Regions from separate parts of the Bacillus pumilus genome, predicted to be linked through region 1. Evidence: riboswitches for the same ligand, from Rfam matches in the RefSeq annotation. Region 1 holds a riboswitch; the other holds the start of a gene.
The links. Region 1 has a riboswitch for glycine ahead of CKW02_RS19565 (amino acid permease). Riboswitches for the same ligand answer to the same signal wherever they lie in the genome.
Positions count from the first base shown of each region.

Region 2: it holds a riboswitch for glycine, as region 1 does, so the genes downstream of both, gcvT (glycine cleavage system aminomethyltransferase GcvT) here and CKW02_RS19565 (amino acid permease) in region 1, are expected to answer to the same signal.

Region 1 is NZ_LT906438.1:3,747,173-3,753,647, forward strand. It holds gene CKW02_RS19555 (helix-turn-helix transcriptional regulator) at 59-265, shown strand; gene CKW02_RS19560 (DUF3169 family protein) at 262-942, shown strand; gene CKW02_RS19565 (amino acid permease) at 989-2,335, opposite strand; glycine riboswitch at 2,498-2,577, opposite strand; gene CKW02_RS19570 (LacI family DNA-binding transcriptional regulator) at 2,842-3,861, shown strand; gene CKW02_RS19575 (MFS transporter) at 4,302-5,483, shown strand; gene CKW02_RS19580 (shikimate 5-dehydrogenase) at 5,502-6,404, shown strand.
Region 2 is NZ_LT906438.1:2,213,159-2,219,633, reverse strand. It holds gene CKW02_RS11310 (YqhG family protein) at 133-930, opposite strand; gene CKW02_RS11305 (DEAD/DEAH box helicase) at 945-2,615, opposite strand; glycine riboswitch at 2,866-2,973, shown strand; glycine riboswitch at 2,977-3,073, shown strand; gene gcvT (glycine cleavage system aminomethyltransferase GcvT) at 3,178-4,275, shown strand; gene gcvPA (aminomethyl-transferring glycine dehydrogenase subunit GcvPA) at 4,292-5,638, shown strand; gene gcvPB (aminomethyl-transferring glycine dehydrogenase subunit GcvPB) at 5,631-6,475, shown strand, end outside.

The sequences.
Region 1 (6,475 bases):
ATTTGAATAACATGTTTTACAATCAAAGAAAGATTCAGATCAAAATTGAGGTGACAGAATGAAAAATCGGCTAAAAGAGCTTCGTGCACGTGATGGTTTGAACCAAACTGAGCTTGCCAAGCGTGCAAAGGTTTCTCGTCAGACCATCAGCTTAATGGAACGCGATGAATTAATGCCGTCTCTCTTGCTCGCTGTTAAGCTTTCACGAATTTTTCAGGAACCCATTGAACGTATTTTTCTATTCGAGGAGGATGAACTATCATGAAAACTGTATACAAACTGCTCTCAGGTGCTCTCCTTGGCTTTCTCGGCGCTTACTGTCTGCTGGCTGCCGAATTTGAAATGACACTTCTTGATATTGCATTCGAAGCGACACTTGTCATCAGTGGATTGACGATTGTATTGATTGTTTATTGTTTTTCAGGGATTTCACGTATGAAGAAAAGAGTATCTCTTTCGGTATCTGGAGATGAAGAGGATGAACTCGAAGCAAAACAGTATCGCACCTTTACTGATTCGACTTTATCCAATACGGTGAGTACCATTTTGTCCATAATTGCCACCGGTATGGCTATCGTTACCGAACAGCCTATTTGGCTGATTCTCGTCAATGTTGCTTTATTTATCGTCACCATTATCAGTTCTTATGTAGCGATATCCGTTCTACAACTTGTCTACCCTAATCGCAATCTCCCAAGCCCGTCTGACAAAGATTATAGTAAAAAGCTGCTCGCTATTTCTGACGAAGGTGAAAAGCATGTGATGCTTGGCGGACTGTTTCACACGTATCAAATGATGAACATCTTATTGACCAGTGCCATGTTTATTCTGATTGTGTATTCCCTTGGAGCCAATCACTCTCAACTCTTCTCAATCATCGTGATTGGACTTGTTTTAATCATTTTGAATGCAAATTATATGTTCAGGATTAGAAATCGTTAAATGAACAAAAGCACAGCCCAATGCAAAGGCTGTGCTTTTCCGTCCATTATGATGCACGGCGTTTCTTTCGTGCATAAATCAATAATAAGAAACCAAACCAAACCGGTGTTAACAAGAGCGCCGGGCGTGTTGCATCCGCAAACAGCATGATCACAAGAATGGCAGCAAAAAGGACAAGAACACAAATGTTTACAAATGGTGTGAACGGTGCTTTAAAGGTAGATGCTGCATGCAGTTCAGGCTTTGTTTTTTTATATTTCAAATGGCAAATTAAAATAATACTCCATACCCAAATGAAACAAATGGCACTGATGGTTGTGACAATACCAAAGGCTTGCTCTGGAATCAGCTTGCTTAAAAGAGCACCGACCGATACCACAATTGTTGAAACGAATAGTGCATTACTTGGAACAGCGTGCTTATTCAGACGTCCAAAGGAAGATGGGCCCTGTTTTTGATGACTGAGATTATACAAAATTCGGCTCGTCGAGAACATACCGCTATTACAAGCCGAAGCCGCAGACGTCAAGACAACAAAATTAATGAGTCCCGCTGCTACTGGAATTCCAATCAGCCCAAAGGTTTTTACAAAAGGACTTTCTGATGCACTGAGCTCAGTCCATGGGTTGATACATAGTAAAACAAAGATCGCTCCCACATAGAAAAATAGAATTCTTAATGGAATTTTATTAATCGCAGACGGGATGTTTTTTTGTGGATTGGCTGTTTCTGCTGCGGACACACCGACCAGTTCCACTCCCACATACGCAAAGATGACCATTTGGAATGACAGTAAGAAGCCTGTGACACCATGCGGGAATAGTCCGCCGTGTGACCAAAGATTCGTTACCGTCACCGGTCCTGCATCTGTTTGAAAACCAATGATTAAAAGGACAATTCCAACGCCGATCAATAATAGAATCGTAATCACTTTAATAAGTGCAAACCAGAATTCCATTTCTCCGAAAAGCTTCACCGTTAATAAATTAAACCCTAGTAAAATCAACAAACAAATGATGGCAGGAATCCATTGCGGGATATCAAACCAATACTGCACATACACTCCGACAGCAATAACATCCGCCATCGCGGTCATAATCCAGCAAAACCAATACGTCCACCCTGTCACAAAGGATGCCCACGGACCAAGGTAGTCCTCTGCAATATCGGTTAATGACTGATAGCCTGTCTTCGATAAGAGCAGTTCACCAAGTGCCCTCATGACAAAAAAGATCGCCATCCCGACAATTAAATAAGCAAAAATGATCGATGGACCTGCCAATTGAATGGCCTTTCCAGAGCCTAAAAATAGCCCAGTTCCAATGGTTCCGCCAATTGCAATCAACTGAACATGGCGGTTTGATAAATCTCGTTTCAATTCTTGTTGTTCCAATGCTAACGCCCTCCTACGACACGATCTTATACTGAAATAATGAACTCTCAAAAAGTCCATAAAAAAAGAGATTGGATGCGCTCCAATCTCTCGGTCATAAAAGAATAGCAAAATAGCGAAAAGCAATACACGGCGTCATCCATGCACTACAAATACAATATTTCGTACTCTTCTGTCCTTTTGCCTGAGATTGTGAACCCTTCGGCGCCGCACATTCATGCGGTCTCTCCAGAAGCTGCTCCTGCCATAGTGTGACCCACAGCATTCATAGCCTTCGTTATTTAATTAAAATGTTGCTATTTCTGAATAATTTCATATTTTACGCCTCTAAAAGAAAGCTGTCAATGGAAATCTTTTATGATTGACGGTGGTAGCCATATAACTTCACTTCATCAATCCCTCTTGATTCATGTATAATAAATCAAAAGATGTTCGGCTCGTTTGCTGGAGAAATCCCTCTTGATCAAGAACAAAGTTAGGAAATCCATGGAAGTTGGTGAAAACAAATGAAAAAAATGAACAAACAGCGTGTCACATTACAGGAAGTCGCCAAGCATGCCGGTGTTTCGACTTCAACGGCATCACTTGTTGTTCGAAATAATCCTAGAATCTCTGAAGCCACTCGAAAAAAAGTACTGCAATCCATGGAGGACTTAGGATACGTATACGACCGCGTTGCTGCCAACATGCGGTCAAAAAGCTCAAATATCGTTGGTGTGATTGTCACGGATATTTCTAACACCTTTATTTCTGAGTTTTTAATTGGCGTGCAAACCACGCTTGAATCACTAGGCTATACTGTTTTACTTGGTACGACCTTTGACAGTGTCGATAAACAGGAGCGGCTCATTTCCACAATGGTAGAGCACCGAGTGGGCGGGATTATTTTAAACCCAGCTTCAAAAAGCTCTGCACGAACGGTCAAACAATTAAATCAAATTCGCACCCCAAAAGTACTGGCAAATCGTGAATTATCAGATGTGCAATGTGACTATGTCGGCGTTGATTATGAACAAGGTGCTTGGATGGCGATTCGTCATCTTCTTCAAAAGGGACATCGGCGTATCGCCTTCTTAGGCGGCATCAAGACCTCATCGACTTGGATTGAGCGGATGAAAGGTTTCAAAAAAGCCCATGACGAAGAAAATCTGATGATTGATGATTCTCTTATTATTGACATAGAACCTACTCGTGAAGGCGGGAAAGAAGCGCTTGCCCAAGTGATTGATCAGCCTGAGCCTCCTACTGCTATTTTTTGTTTTAGTGATCTAGTCGCATTTGGGGTCATTCAAGAACTATCAGCTCGTGACATTAAGCCTGGTGAAGATATCGATGTGGTTGGATTCGATAATGTTCCTGAAGCGGAGATGTACCATCCGCCGCTCACCACTGTTTCCTCCTTCCCCCGATCCATCGGGGTAAAAGCAGCGAACCTTTTATATCATAAAATGAACGAACAGGATGAAGAGCTGCAGAGATTGATATTAAAGCCTCAACTTCATATTAGAGAAACCGCTCCCTCATGATGAAAAAGAGAATTGCATGCAGCAATTCTCTTTTTTTATTGATCAAGTCAACTATTTCTTTGTTTCATTTTTATTTTTTTAAATCACAAAGTCATAAACTTGACACATTTAAAACACAGGAGTATATTTATCTCGTTGCTTCTTTTAGTATATCGTTATACCTATTTCAGAGTATCGTTTTTTTAATCAACATCAGTTAAAAGTGGAATTTTCTGATTCTGATCAAATTATGAAGATTTACTTTCTTATCAATTCTATTTTTATTTTTAGGTTTTAGTAGAACGATGTACTTAATTGAAAAACAGATGAATATTCATTATTTTTTTCATCAATTACACAAGGGGTGTTGTGATGGGCATCATATTATTTACTTTTAAGGAAATAACAAAGGGTATACAAGAATTTGACCCTAAAGGGGTTTCAAATATAGGAGTGGGAACATGAAAAATCCTTATATTAAATCGTCTGTTGGCATGTATTTAAACTACTTCATGCTCGGCATGATCAATATTATTGTAGCTTCCAACATGGACAGCTTATCTGAACGCTACCATGTGGATATTCCGAAAATCAGCTTGCTTGTATCGGCGATCGGAATTGGTAAACTGGTTGCTCTCTTTTTCTCAGGCCGGTTAGCCGACCGCTGGGGACGTAAGCCTGTCATTATTACAGGAAACTTTCTTTACTTATTATTCTTAATCGGTATTCCAACGACAACGAGTTATACACTAGCATTTATCTTTGCGATTTCTGCTGGGATTGCAAACTCGTTACTTGATTCGGGAACATATCCTGCTTTGACAGAATCGTTTCCTAAAAAGGCAAGTTCAGCTTCTGTTTTAGTGAAGGCGTCCGTTTCAATTGGAGCGACTGTTCTTCCATTTATCCTGGCATTCCTTATTGCACATGACATCTTCTGGGGCTGGGCGTTCTTTGGACTAGGGCTTCTTTATTTGCTTGTTGGGATTTACTTAATCTTTATGCCGTTCCCGAACCATAAGCAAGTCTCTTCACAAGGTGACCTTCCAGTACAGGAACAAATGAAGGAAGAACCTAAAATGCTTGGTGAAGGCTTAGCTGTTGTACTCATGGGGTTCACGTCAACTGCATTGTTTGTCGTATGGCAGACATGGCTTCCGCAGCTCGGGTTAAAATTAATCGGACTTGGCACAGAACAAGCCACACAGCTTCTATCTTATTTTAGTATCGGTGCACTGGTGTCTGTTCTCTTGCTGTCGATCGTCTTAGATAAATTCATTTCACCTATTATGGTGGCAATTATTTATCCAATTGGAGCATTCCTTGCGATGCTTTCATTATTTCAAATCGAAACATACAGCATTGTGATTGTCAGCACCTTTTTCTTAGGGCTATTTACAGCGGGAATCTTCCAGCTGGCGATGAGTATCATGATGAAACTATTCCCGACAAACAAAGCAACGGCTTCATCCTACGTCAACATTGCGGCAAGCTCCGCGTTTATTCTCGTGCCGCTCATTACAAGTGGGTTGGTCAGCACGTACGATATTAAAATGACGTTATTTTTCGATATGATCATTGCGGTTATGAGCGTATTGCTAGCGGTCTTTGTTCTTGGACGCATGAAAAAATTATTTAGATAATTAAAGGAGATGTCAATCATGACAAACATACATGAACGAAATATTGATGGGAAAACAAAATTAGTCGGTCTTCTTGCTACACCAATCGGGCACAGCCTTTCACCACGGATGCATAACCTTGGCTATACACTAACAGGGATCAACTATGCTTACCTCGCATTTGAAGTAGGGAATGATGAACTAGAAGCAGCCGTATACGGTATGAAAGCAATGGGGGCTGCTGGATTTAACGTCTCTATGCCGAACAAAATGAAAGTATTAGATTACTTAGATGAACTAGACGATTCTGCAAGATACACACGTGCAAGCAACACCGTTGTGAACAAGGATGGCAAGCTGATTGGCTACAACACAGATGGTCTTGGCTACGTGAGAAACTTGATTGAGCATGGCGTTGAATTAGCTGGACAAAAGGTCACACTCGTTGGCTCAGGCGGTGCCGCTACTCCGATTGCGATTCAGCTTGCACAATCTGGTATTCGTGAAATTAGTATTTTTGCTCGTAATGATCAATATTTTGTTCAAGCTGAAGAAAATGTGACGTACATCAACGAAGAAATGAAATCATTTGGTGTCAAAGCGAACATTTTCCCACTTGAAGACAAAGACGCGTTCCGCCGTGAAGTAGCAGAAAGTGCAATCTTAGCAAATGGGACAAGCCTTGGCATGAAACCACTAGATCAGCTCAGCATCATCGATGATACGCTTGATGTTCTGCGTGAAGATTTAATCGTGACAGATGTCGTATACAATCCGCAAAAAACAAAGCTCCTTGCTCAAGCACAGGAAGCTGGCGCAAAAACCATTAACGGTCTTGGCATGATGCTATGGCAAGGTGCACTTGCTTACAAACTCTTTACTGGTGAAGATATGCCAGTTGATCAAGTGAAACAGATTCTTTTTGAAAACGACCGTTTCTAATACAAAAGAAAGACGACTTCCTAAGCGGAGGTCGTCTTACATTATTGACAAAGGGCTAAAATGATCTTCAT
Region 2 (6,475 bases), 1.5 Mb from region 1:
TGAAATGGAAAGACACAGGTGGTAAGACCTCATAGTTTGCTTGCGTCATTTTTCCGCCCAATACAAACAGACAAACGTTGCTTTTGGCTGATCGAAAATTGTACGTCACATGAAAGGGAGGGGACCTATAGGTCAACCTCCTCTTTTTTGCTGTAAGTAAAAAAGTCCGCCATTTTCAATCGTTAGACTGATTTTTGGTTCGTATAAAGTTTTGAGTGCTTGTCTTTCTATTTCATATTCTACAGACGTGTCTGAAGTCCCTTCATAAAATTGGTTTAAAAGTTCAGTGTCTTCTTTCCATTTTTGAACAGCTCTTACCGCCCAATCATCTGGTTCCTCATGGGCGTAATGCTCCATTAAACTGTAGAGCCGTTTGACGCCGCTTTCTGGCTTGATCATTGTACTCATCGTAAAGCAGTAATCGGGAATTTGAGATGACAGCTCACGGGTTTCCAGCTTTTCTTGAAATTGTTCAACGACTTCTCCGCGTATTAGATGAAGTCCTAGTGATAAAAGCTTATCCTTCTTTCGATCTGCGAGATAAGAAATTTTCACATTGAGACCAAGCCAGGGCTCGAGTGCGATCTGGTTGGCCATGAGAGGGGTGACTCGTTCATAGAGACGGATAAATCGGCCCTGCTGTTTGACAGCTTCGAAAATTTGAAATAAACGAGGGGAGCCGAAGTGGATAAATTCACCCTCAATGGTATCATCCACTTTTTTTTGATCGGTGATGAGGGTCAATTGCCGCGGCTCCGGAACACCACCAGTTTTTTCAAGCCAGTGCCAATAAAAAGGGCGGTTCATAATCAATTTATCCATATCGATGGTTAGTTGTACGGTCATATGTCCAGCACTTTCTTCTAGTATGTCGCATTGATTTGCCTGAAAGAAACGGAGAAGAAAGGTATGTATGTCACGCTGCTTCATTGATCAACTCTCCTTTATGAGCCTTGCTGTCTTTTTTCTAAAAGCGGTGTTTTTGCTTCTGTTAAATAGGAAGCAAACTGAGTTAATTTCTTTTTCATGTCACCGTCTGATTCGTGCTGAAAGAGAATCTGATGCAGTTCTGATTCGGCATCTTTGATATCGATTCGCGTTAAAATATCATCTAGATCGCCAATGACGTTTTCAAACAGCTGAATTTTTTCATATAAAAGCTTTAAGATGTGTTCCTCAACGGTACCGTTAGTTGCCATATTGTAAATGTGGACATCTCGCTCTTGTCCAAGGCGGTGGATACGTCCAATCCGCTGTTCTAAACGCATCGGGTTCCACGGAAGATCGTAGTTGATGATTTGGTTACAAAACTGAAGGTTGATTCCTTCGCCGCCGGCTTCTGTAGCAATTAACACTTGCGCCCGTTCTCTAAATAAATCTTTCATCCAATCCTTTTTGCCCCGCTTAAAGCCGCCCCGAAAAGGAACGGAGCTGATGCCATTTTGCTGAAGAAACCATTGTAAATAAATTTGTGTCGCGCGGTATTTGGTGAAAATAATGACTTTTTCATTTAACTGTTGAATAAGCCTAACGACTTCAAGCGCCTTTGTGTTTTGCTGCACTTGATTGATTTTCTCCATAATTTGCGCTATAGCAGAGGATCCAAGGATATGTTTTTCATCTTCCTGCATTTTTTTAATTGTCATATAGACCGCCTCGCGACTTGAACAGCATTCTCGTTCCAAGGTCATGATGGAAAACATGTGTTTAGTATAGGACGGGTTCTCTTTCAGCTTGCAGATTTCATCATATAATGCTTGTTCCGTCGGAGAGAAATCAATGGAAATCGTTTTGACATGCCGTTTTGTCCACTCAATGCCCGTGTCTTGCCTTCGGTTACGAATCATCACTTTATTCACAAGCTGTTTTAAACGATCATGGTCTTCTAGCTGTAAATCCTTTTTGGCAAAGACATCTTTAAACTGATGTTCATTCCCTAGGTGACCTGGCTTCAGAAGGGAGACAAGATTAAATATTTCTCCAATACGGTTTTGGATAGGCGTCGCTGTCAGCAGCAAGCAGAATTTCTTATTTAGATTTCTCACAAATTCATAGTTTTTCGTTTTATTGTTTTTCAGTTTGTGTGCTTCATCAATAATGACCATATCGTAGGCAATGGATAAAATAGTGTCTCGATGCGGCTGCCTTTTGGCTGTATCAATGGAGGAAACCACGACGTCACACTGCTCCCACACGTAGCTCTTTTTTTGTTCGACAGCATCAATATAAAATTTCGTCCGCAGCTCCTGTACCCATTGAGATACGAGAGAGGCGGGGACGAGTATGAGAATTTTTTTGGCAAGTCCACGAATCATGTATTCTTTGATAATAAGTCCTGCTTCTACGGTTTTTCCAAGTCCCACTTCATCTGCTAAAATGGCTTTTCCGTTCATCTCTTCTACGACTCTTCTGGCTACTTCAAGCTGATGTTTTAAAGGCGTGAATGCAGGCAGATGGGCAGGAGCTTGCAGTCCTTCAAATGAATCAATGGCTGTGACTTTTTGGACCTGCGTCGCTAAACGGTACATTTCCCAGTTCGCCCAGGGGCCGTCTGCTGCAAGCCGCTGCTGAAATTCACTTGCCCAATCCTGATCAAAAATCGTTTGAATATTCAATGTGGTCGCCTGCCTTTCTAGTAGGTTGGGGATAAAATTGTTCTGTATTTAAACGCTTCATTTTTTAAGAGGTCTTGAAAAGACTAGATATTTGAATAAAAGCGAACGATAATGAATGGTTGTTTAAAAAATGTTAATGATTTTTCTGTTGCTCTTCATCCGTTTCTAATGGTAGGATGTTGGTAAGTGATCTAGCAAATAAGTCACCCATTTTGATAGTATGTCCAATAAATGTGAAGAATATGAGCGGATGATGGTATGGGGAGAGACTTGGCGGTTATTTAGCACTGGCAGGCGCCGAAGGAGCAAGCTGATTCGTTTCAGTGAATCTCTCAGGCAAAAGTACTCTTACCGGACGCAACTCTGGAGAGTGTTTGCTCATCGTTTTTTTAGCAAACCACCAAAGGGGAAAACGCACAATGATGTTGTGCTGTAAACTTTCAGGTGCAAGGACAGAGACTTCTTTTTGATAAAAGGGAGCGCTCTGTCCTTTTTTGCTGTGATTTTTTTCTGAAAATTCAGCTTGTGATCTGCACTGAAAGAAAAAAGGGGGAAACGATTGATGTTGAAACGAACACCGCTTTTTCATGCGTATGAAACGTTTGGCGCAAAAACCATTGACTTCGGGGGCTGGGAATTACCTGTCCAATTTTCTTCCATTAAAGAAGAGCACGAAGCTGTTCGAACAAAGGCAGGGCTTTTTGATGTGTCTCACATGGGTGAGGTGGAAATCAAAGGTCAAGATGCCCTTCCTTTTTTACAAAGGTTATTAACCAATGATGTGTCTAAGCTGACAGACGGCAAGGCACTATATACAGCCATGTGCTATGAAGATGGCGGGACAGTGGATGATCTGCTCGTCTACCAAAAAGAAAAGAACGATTATTTGCTTGTCATTAATGCATCAAATATCGAAAAAGATGTGGAGTGGCTGCTTCAGCATCAAGGTGAGAACGACGTATTGATCCAAAATGTCTCTGATCAAATCGCCTTGCTAGCCCTTCAAGGACCTCTTGCCGCTGACATCATGAAAGATGTGGCGGATGAAGAAGTGACATCGCTCAAGCCATTTACATTTTTATCAAGAGCTGAGGTTGCTCAAAAAGAGGTGCTTGTTTCAAGAACTGGCTACACAGGAGAAGACGGCTTTGAAATCTATTGCCAGTCAGAAGATGCGGTCCACATTTGGTCGGCTTTATTAAAAGCAGGCGCACCAAAAGGATTAATACCGTGCGGGCTCGGTGCACGTGACACCTTGAGATTTGAAGCAAGACTTCCGCTTTATGGGCAGGAGCTATCAAAGGATATCTCTCCATTAGAAGGCGGGATTGGCTTTGCTGTCAAAACGGATAAAGAAGCCAATTTTATTGGCAAAGAAGCGCTCAAGAAGCAAAAAGAAGAAGGGCCGAAGCGAAAGCTTGTCGGCATTGAAATGATAGATAAAGGGATTCCGCGCACAGACTATCCGGTCTTTTCAGGAGAAAAGCAGATTGGGGTAGTCACAACGGGCACACAGTCCCCAACATTAAAGAAAAATGTCGGGCTTGCTTTAATTGAATCTTCTCAGGCGCAGCTTGGAACAGAGATAGAAGTACAAGTTCGCAAAAAACGTCTAAAAGCGAAAATCGTCGCAACACCATTTTATAAAAGAGCCAAATAACGAGGGGGAATAGAGGATGAAGCATAGGTATTTGCCGCAAACCGAGCAAGATCAAAAAGAAATGCTGGATGTCATCGGCGTTCAGTCGATTGATGAGCTTTTTTCAGATATCCCAGAAAAAGTGAGATTTAAAGGAGCATACAACATTAAAGCAGCCGCATCTGAAACAGAGCTTGTAAGGGAATTATCCCGATTAGCTGCAAAGAATAAAGATACGGTCTCCTATGCATCGTTTCTTGGTGCCGGTGTATATGATCATTACCAGCCTGTCATTGTGGATCATGTCATCTCACGTTCTGAATTTTATACAGCATACACACCTTATCAGCCGGAGATTTCGCAAGGTGAACTACAAGCCATTTTTGAATTTCAAACAATGATTGCTGAGCTGACAGGTATGGATCTTGCTAACTCCTCGATGTATGATGGCGGGACAGCATTAGCTGAAGCGGCAATGCTAGCTGCTGGACATACAAAAAAGAAAAAAGTGGTTGTTTCTGAAACGGTTCACCCTGAAGCAAGAGCCGTGCTAAAAACATACGCCAAAGGACAGCACATCGAAGTTGTTGAAGTGCCTGCGAAAAAAGGGCAGACGGACCTAGCAGCATTAGAAAAGGCTGTCTGCGAAGATACAGCAGCAGTTCTTGTGCAATATCCAAACTTTTTTGGTGTCGTCGAACCGTTAAAAGACATTGAACCTATTGCGCATAAAGGGAAAAGTCTGTTCGTTGTCTCTAGTAATCCACTTGCACTCGGGTTACTGACGCCGCCAGGAAAACTTGGAGCAGACATTGTCGTTGGTGATGCACAGCCGTTTGGTATTCCAGCAGCGTTTGGCGGGCCGCATTGCGGATATTTTGCTGTGACGAAAAAGTTGATGCGAAAAGTGCCAGGTCGTTTAGTCGGGCAGACAGAAGACGAAAATGGTGTTCGTGGGTTTGTACTAACCCTTCAAGCGCGTGAGCAGCATATTCGGAGAGATAAAGCGACGTCCAATATTTGTTCGAATCAGGCATTAAATGCATTAGCCGCTTCCGTTGCCATGACAGCACTCGGAAAAACAGGCATCAAAGACATTGCGTATCAAAACGTACAAAAAGCCCACTATGCGAAGACGCAGGCAAAAGCATATGGACTGCTTGCTGATGTAGAAGGGGCCCATTTCAATGAATTTGTCATCAAATTACAAGAACCTGTAAAAGAAGCCAATAAACGATTGCTTGAAAAAGGAATCATCGGCGGCTATGACTTAGGGAGAGACTTCCCAGAGCTTCAACATCACATGCTTGTCGCCGTGACAGAGCTAAGAACGAAAGAAGAAATTGATACGTTCATGAAGGAATTGGGGGATCGCCATGAATAAACAAGATCAGCCGCTTATTTTTGAATTATCCAAAGAAGGAAGAATTGGTTATAGCCTGCCTGATTTAGATGTACCTGAACAGGAGATCCCAGCTTTATTTGATGACACGTATATCCGTCATGATGATGCTGAGCTTCCTGAAGTATCTGAGCTTGATATTATGCGTCATTATACAGCATTATCAAGACGTAATCACGGGGTCGATTCCGGATTTTATCCTCTTGGCTCTTGTACAATGAAATATAATCCAAAGATTAATGAAAAGGTTGCACGCCTTGCAGGCTTCGCGCAAGTCCATCCACTACAAGAGGCAGACACTGTGCAGGGAGCATTAGAATTGCTGTATGATCTAGGTGATCATCTTGAAGAAATTACGGGGATGGACGCTGTGACATTACAGCCTGCGGCAGGGGCACACGGGGAATGGACAGGACTCATGATGATCCGTGCGTACCATGAAGCAAGAGGAGATCATAAACGAACAAAAGTCATTGTGCCGGATTCTGCTCATGGAACGAACCCAGCATCTGCGACAGTGGCTGGGTTTGAAACCATTACCGTCGCATCTGATGAGAATGGGCTTGTTGATTTAGAGGACCTGCGCCGTGTTGTCAATGAAGAAACTGCGGCTTTAATGCTGACGAATCCGAATACACTCGGCCTATTCGAAGAAAATATTTTAGAAATGGCTGAAGTCGTTCACGGAGCTGGTGGCAAGCTTTATTATGATGGAGCGAACTTGAATGCCGTTTTGAGCAGAGCAAGACCGGGGGATATGGGATTTGATGTCGTTCACTTAAATCTTCATAAAACCTTTACAGGTCCACATGGAGGCGG